Hoeflea sp. 108: one gene and its partner. The protein of the gene in region 1 interacts with the protein of each later gene in a pairwise test. Links are inferred from orthologs where the notes say so. Each region holds a gene or a part of one and is shown on either strand. Other genes may lie near its edges. The genes, in order: B015_RS0107695 and dnaA.

What was found.
Region 2: the proteins of B015_RS0107695 (region 1) and dnaA interact in binary tests that used the Escherichia coli proteins (3 or more experiments, as listed by UniProt). The link is inferred for Hoeflea sp. 108 from one-to-one orthologs.

Annotation. Positions count from the first base shown.
Region 1 is NZ_KB890024.1:1,579,152-1,582,426, forward strand. The notes cover bases 295-3,253. They hold B015_RS0107695 (replicative DNA helicase), read right to left. Parts: upstream 2,543-3,253; coding sequence 1,046-2,542; downstream 295-1,045. Other genes in these bases: radA (DNA repair protein RadA), read right to left, coding at 295-921; B015_RS0107700 (YnfA family protein), read right to left, coding at 2,733-3,056; B015_RS0107705 (class I SAM-dependent methyltransferase), read right to left, coding at 3,112-3,253. Outside these bases: more of radA, read right to left, coding at 1-294; more of B015_RS0107705, read right to left, coding at 3,254-3,275. UniProt on the Escherichia coli protein: The main replicative DNA helicase, it participates in initiation and elongation during chromosome replication. Travels ahead of the DNA replisome, separating dsDNA into templates for DNA synthesis.
Region 2 is NZ_KB890024.1:657,063-660,326, forward strand. The notes cover bases 142-3,089. They hold dnaA (chromosomal replication initiator protein DnaA), read right to left. Parts: upstream 2,408-3,089; coding sequence 875-2,407; downstream 142-874. Other genes in these bases: dnaN (DNA polymerase III subunit beta), read right to left, coding at 142-675. Also shown: more of dnaN, read right to left, coding at 1-141; rpsT (30S ribosomal protein S20), read right to left, coding at 3,240-3,264. UniProt on the Escherichia coli protein: Plays an essential in the initiation and regulation of chromosomal replication. Binds in an ATP-dependent fashion to the origin of replication (oriC) to initiate formation of the DNA replication initiation complex once per cell cycle.

The DNA of each region.
Region 1 (3,275 bases):
CGGGCGGGTACCCTCGATTGCGGCAAACACGGCTGCTCCCGGCGCCTTGGCATGGCGTTCGCCGAGGAACAGTTCGGACGGGTTGGCGACCTCGCGCAGGCCCTTGTCGGACATTTCGAAGACGCCGATCTCGTCGGTAGGGCCGAATCGGTTCTTGACAGTGCGCAGGATGCGGTAGTGGTGGCCGCCTTCGCCCTCGAAATAGAGCACGCCGTCGACCATGTGCTCGACCACGCGCGGGCCGGCGATCTGGCCTTCCTTGGTGACATGGCCGACCAGCACGACAGCGGCGCCCGTCGACTTGGCGTAACGGATCATCGCCTGGGCGGACGCGCGCACCTGGGTGACGGTACCCGGGGCGGAATCGGCGAGATCGGTCCACAACGTCTGGATCGAGTCGATGATGACGAGGTCCGGCCGCTTGCCGTCGGCGATGGTGGCGAGGATGTCCTCGACATTGGTTTCGGCGGCAAGCTCCACAGGTGTCGAGGCAACACCCAGGCGCTGGGCGCGCAGCCTGATCTGGGCGACGGCTTCTTCGCCGGAGACGTAAACGATGCGGTGGCCCTGGCTGGCCAGTGCTGCCGCTGCCTGGGTGAGCAGCGTCGACTTGCCAATGCCGGGATCGCCGCCGATCAGCAGCGCCGAACCGCGGACGAAGCCGCCGCCGGTGGCGCGGTCGAGTTCGCCGATGCGCGAGATGATGCGCGGGGCATCCTCGATGTCGCCGTCGAGCGACGTCAGCGTGACGGCGCGGCCCTTGCGCGCGCTCTTGAGTGAGGACGGTCCGCTGCCGATACCGCCGGCCGTGCCTTCCTCGACGAGCGTGTTCCACTCGCCGCAGGAATCGCACTTGCCGGCCCAGCGCTGATGCGCCGCGCCGCAATTCTGGCAGATGAACTGGGTGCGGGCCTTAGCCATGGGTGAGGTGTCTTTCGGAAAAATGAAAAGGCAGAATCCTACGTTGCCCCCCTCTGTCATGCCGGACAGAACGGCGCGCTGGCCTGCCACCATCACCGATGACGAGCGCACATTCGCGCATGCGCTACTCTTCCCCAAACCTGTCCGGCAAATGATGCTCGGGGGCGAGGTCGAAGAAGCGGGTGAATTCGCCCTGGAAGCCGAGGCTGACGGTGCCGGTGGGGCCGTGACGCTGCTTGGCCACGATGACTTCGGCCTTGCCGCGCACCTCGTTCATGTTGACTTCCCACTGCAGGTACTCGTCGGTGCCGGGCTTCGGTTCCTTGTTCTTGAGGTAGTATTCCTCGCGATAGACAAAGATCACGACGTCGGCGTCCTGCTCGATCGAGCCCGACTCACGAAGGTCGGAGAGCTGCGGACGCTTGTCGTCGCGGTTTTCGACCTGACGCGACAGCTGCGACAGTGCGATGATCGGAACGTTGAGCTCTTTGGCCAGCGCCTTGAGGCCGGTGGTGATCTCGGTGATTTCCTGGACGCGGTTCTGCGACGACTTGGCGGACGAACCCTGCATCAGCTGGATATAGTCGATGATGATGAGGTCGAGGCCGCGCTGGCGTTTGAGGCGGCGGGCGCGCGCCGAGAGCTGGGCGATGGAGATACCACCGGTCGAATCGATGAACAGCGGGATCTTCTGCAGCGTCTGGGTGCAGCTGACCAGCTTTTCGAAGTCGGCCTCGGTCAGATCGCCGCGGCGGATCTTGGAGGAGGGCACCTCGGCCTGCTCGGAAATGATACGGGTGGCGAGCTGCTCGGACGACATTTCGAGCGAGAAGAAGCCGACGACGCCGCCATTTTCGGCCTTGAACGAGCCGTCCGCCTGCTGCGCCGGCACATAGGCATGCGCAACGTTGAAGGCGATGTTGGTGACGAGCGAGGTCTTGCCCATGCCAGGGCGGCCGGCGAGCACGATCAAGTCGGAAGACTGCAGGCCGCCCATGCGGGTATCGAGGTCCTGCAGGCCCGAGGAGACGCCGGAGAGGTGGCCGTCGCGCATGTAGGCCGCGCTGGCCATGTCGATTGCCGTCTTGACTGCATCGGAGAAGCTTTCGAAGCCGCCGTCGTAGCGACCGGTTTCGGCGAGCTCGAACAGGCGGCGCTCGGCATCCTCGATCTGCTCGGCAGGCGACATGTCGACAGGCGCGTCATAGGCGATGTTGACCATGTCCTCGCCGACGGTGATCAGCGCCCGGCGCGTGGCGAGGTCGTAGATGGCCCGGCCGTAGTCCGAGGCATTGATCACGGTGACGGCTTCAGCGGCGAGGCGCGCCAGATACTGGGACACTGTCATGTCGCCGACCTTTTCGTCGGCCGGCAGGAAGGTCTTGATGGTGACCGGGTTCGCCATCTTGCCCATGCGGATGAGCTCGGCTGAGACCTCGAAGATCTTGCGGTGCAGCGGCTCGTAGAAATGGGTAGCCTTCAGGAAGTCCGAGACGCGGTAGAAGGCGTCGTTGTTGACCAGCATGGCGCCCAGGAGCGCCTGTTCGGCCTCCATGTTGTTGGGGGCTTCCCGGTAGAGCGGGGTTTCCGCCACTTCAAACTTGCGCGCTGCCTCGGCCAATGTCTTCCCCGTCTCTGAACCCGAACGTTCTCACTAGCAGATGCGCCCGCGGGCACGACTGCGTCTATTTTGCACGCTGCCCGCTGTTCACACTCGTCCACAGGCCAGCACGCCGTCGCGAGAAATCCGGTTGACGCGAATCGCAGCGAGTCTAATCGCTGTCAGCTAGGAACAAAACAGGAATATTCAGTTATGCCCCGCGCGGCGCGAGCAGGATGACCGAAGCGCCGAAGATGCAGATGACGGCACCGATGAGATCCCAGCGGTCGGGCCGCACGCCTTCGGCGAGCCACAGCCAGCCGAGCGACGCGGCAATGTAGATGCCGCCATAGGCGGCATAGGCGCGGCCGGCGGCGTCCGCCTCGACAAGGGCCAGCAGCCAGCCAAAGGCGATCAGGGAGACGATGCCTGGAATGAGCCACAGCGCCGACTTGTCGAGCCGCCACCACGCCCAGAATGAAAAGCAGCCGGCGATTTCGGCAAGGGCGGCGGCGATGTAGATGGCGTAGGTCATGAAAAAGCCCGCGATGAGAAGGGCTTTTTCCTACGGGAGCGGCATGAGGCGCAAGCTATTCCTTGTCGGTCACCCTGCGTTTGCGCGGCGGTTTGGCCGCGGGAACCGCCTTGCGATGCGCCATCGCGTGCATGGCCAGAGCCTTCTCGCACTTGCCGATATAGTCGCGGGTGACAGGCAGCGTGTCGTTGCGATGGGTAAGCTGGATCTGGAACACCA
Region 2 (3,264 bases), 920 kb from region 1 along the record:
GGACAGCTCGGTGGCCACTGCGACATCAGGAGCGTCGAGCAGCTTCTGGATCTCGCTGACGGTCTTGCGCGGGATGATGATGCCCGGCATTCCCTCGGAGCCTGCCGGGGCCTCGACCTCGGCGCGGGCGAGGCGGTGGCCGTCGGTGGCGACCGCACGCAGCATCAGTTTGCCGCCGCTCTCGATCGTGTGCAGGAAAATACCGTTGAGGTAGTAGCGCGTCTCTTCGGTCGAGATGGCGAACTGGGTCTTGTCGATCAGCCCCTTCAGCGCCTGCGAATCGAGGCGGAAGATGTGGGAGAACGAGCCGGCCGAAAGTTCGGGGAAATCGGACTGCGGCAGGCACTGGAGCCGGAAGCTCGAACGGCCCGAGATCACCGACATGGCGTTGCCGTCTTCATCGGTCTTGAGCATTACCTCGGCGCCGTCGGGCAGCTTGCGGACGATGTCGTAGAGCAGGTGGGCGGGCACTGTCGTGGCACCGGCGCGCTCGACGCTTGCCGGCGTCGCTTCCGAGACCTCGAGGTCAAGGTCGGTCGCCTTCAGCTCCAGGCTCGCGCCATTTGCGTTCAGCAGCACGTTCGACAGGATCGGAATGGTGTTCCGCCGTTCGACCACGCGGTGGACGTGGTTCAAGGACTTCAACAGGTTGGAGCGTTCCAGGATAACACGCATGACGAAACAGGCTCGCTTCTATGAAGGTGCGGGCTCACGGGCTCGGTCTGCGCCCGGGGAAGCCCGCAACACGATCGGATTTCACGCGAGTCTGACAGTAAAAAGCCCGGAAAGGCAAGCCCGCGCAGCCATTTGAGGCGGTTGCGCGGGCGTTCTGGGGATAAGTGAGCGGCAGCTTGGTCTGCTGCCGGCAAAAGGCTCAGGCCTGATCGGTGATCAGGCGGCGCAGCAGCTCGAGTTCCTGTGCCAGCGTGTTGTCGCCGCCCGACAGATCTTCGATCTTGCGCACGGCATGAAGCACGGTCGTGTGGTCGCGTCCACCGAAGCGACGGCCGATTTCCGGCAGCGAGCGCGGGGTCATCACCTTCGACAGATACATGGCGATCTGGCGCGGCTTGACGATGGTGCGCGTGCGGCGATTGGACAGAAGCTCCGTCTTCGACACGTTGTAGTGGCGCGCGACGATGCGCTGGATGTCTTCGATGCGGACGCGCTTGGGCTCGCCCGAGCGATAGATGTGGCCGAGAATTTCGTCGATGCGCTCGATCGACAGCTGTGGCTCGAAGGACTGGCGGAAGATCAGCTGATTGAACGCGCCTTCAAGCTCGCGGCCGCTGCCGGTGACGGTGCGGGCGACATGGGCGAGGACTTCCGAGTCGATGACCAGGTTGGGGTCTTCGGCCTTGGCACCGGCGAAACGCTGCTGGAGCATGCCCAGGCGCATCGAGAAGTCGGGTGTCGACATTTCCAGCGCCACGCCGCCATTGAGGCGCGAGCGCACGCGTGGCTCGAGTGATTCCAGCTCTGCCGGCGGACGGTCGGCGGCAACGACGACCTGCTTGGCCGAGTCGAGCAGCATGTTGATGAGATGGCAGAACTCGTGCTGGATCGACTTGCCCTGCAGGAACTGCATGTCGTCGATGATCAAAAGGTCGATGTCGCGGAGCTGTTCCTTGAGCGTCAGTGCGTTGTTGTCGCGGATCGCCGTTGCAAAGCGCCACATGAAGTATTCGGCCGTCAGGTAGACGACGCGCGACTTCGGGTTCTGGCGCAGCGACTCGGCGGCGATCGCCTGCAAAAGGTGCGTCTTGCCGAGGCCGACAGTGGCGTGGAGGAACAGCGGGTTGAAGCGCGAGTTCGATTCAGCGACTGCGCGGGCGGCTGCAAGTGCGACGCGGTTCGACGGGCCCTCGACGAAGGACTGGAACGTGTAGCGCGGGTCGAGCGGCGAGCCGAGCACGCTCTGCTTGAACTCGGTCTCGGCAGCGCCGCTGCGGGCCGGCGCAGGGCGCTCGGTGCGACCGGCGGCCACCGTGCTGGTGGAAAGGGCCGTTTGCGTCTGGCGCACCGGCTTGCGCATCGCCGGAGCTTCGCTCTCTGGGGCTGCGCGGGTAGCACGGGTCGCCGTGCGGATGATGATCTCGAGCTTGAGCAGTTGCGGCTCTTCCTGGCGCCACAGCTCGGAAATGAGGTCGAGATAGTGGCTGTTGATCCATGAGCGCAGGAAAGCCGTCGGCACCGAAAGGCGCACAACGCCCTTCGAGGCTTCCGCCAGCTTCATGCGGCCGAACCAGCTCGAAAAGACCTCGCTGCCCAGACGCACCTGGAGCTGCGTCTTGACGCGGTCGAAGTTCTTTTCTGCGGCGCTGACAGCTGCCACTTCATTTCCCTCGATCAGTTCGCCGGTGAACAGAAAGCCTGCCTTTGCTTCGCTTTCGATGCCGCTTTGCATTCTCGCAATCCCTAACCTTTGGTCCTCGTTGTCCGCGCGGGGGTGCGCCGCTTGCGCCTCCGCCGGAATATTCATCTGGGATGCATGCCGTTTCCGGCCGAGCCCCCTGTCCCCGCCCGCCGCGCCGTGAGGCGCATTCGGACCGTCAGCGCTGTGGGGGCAGCAGCGCCAGGCAAAAGCGTAACCGTCCGGCGAAGACGCCGGCGCGCCACATCTCACTCACCATGCCGTGTATCCCCACACGCCCCATAAGCTCGAAGGAGGCAAACCTCCCCCGTACGCGGAATCTATCCACGTCGAGAATGCCGCCGATTTTTAAGGCTTGGCAGAGGGCTAGAGCCCGTCCCTTCGATGCTTGGACCTTACAAAAATCGCTGTGGACAGGGCAAGGCCGACTCTAACCCGTTTTTAATGAATCTGGTTTGGTCTGGAGTGGATTCAACCGCCCTGAAGAGGCTCTGCGGAGCCAAAGCCGTTGTGATTCAAAACCTTTTCCGGTGCGCGAAAAAAACCTGCGCCCGTGGCAAAAAATTTTAAAAGAATCCGCTTGACACCAACTTGTCCCCCAGAGTCCGGCAGGGACTTGAACAAGCTGTGGATGACCATTCACAACTATATGAATCTAAAGGTGAATTTCTGCCACGGTGAGTCTGGGGCGAGGCTGCTTGTGGCAGTTGTACTTATGAGAATAGCCGCATATGCCGGCAAACTTCTTGAGGCCTCAAAGGTGTCCCGGAGGGCCTGCTTGGAACTGCTTTTTGAGGCTTTTTCAGACAAAGAAAAACCCGGCTGGTTAGGCCGGGTTCCTCAGAAATCCAATTGCTTGCAGGGCTTAGGCGGAAAGCGCCTTGACCCGC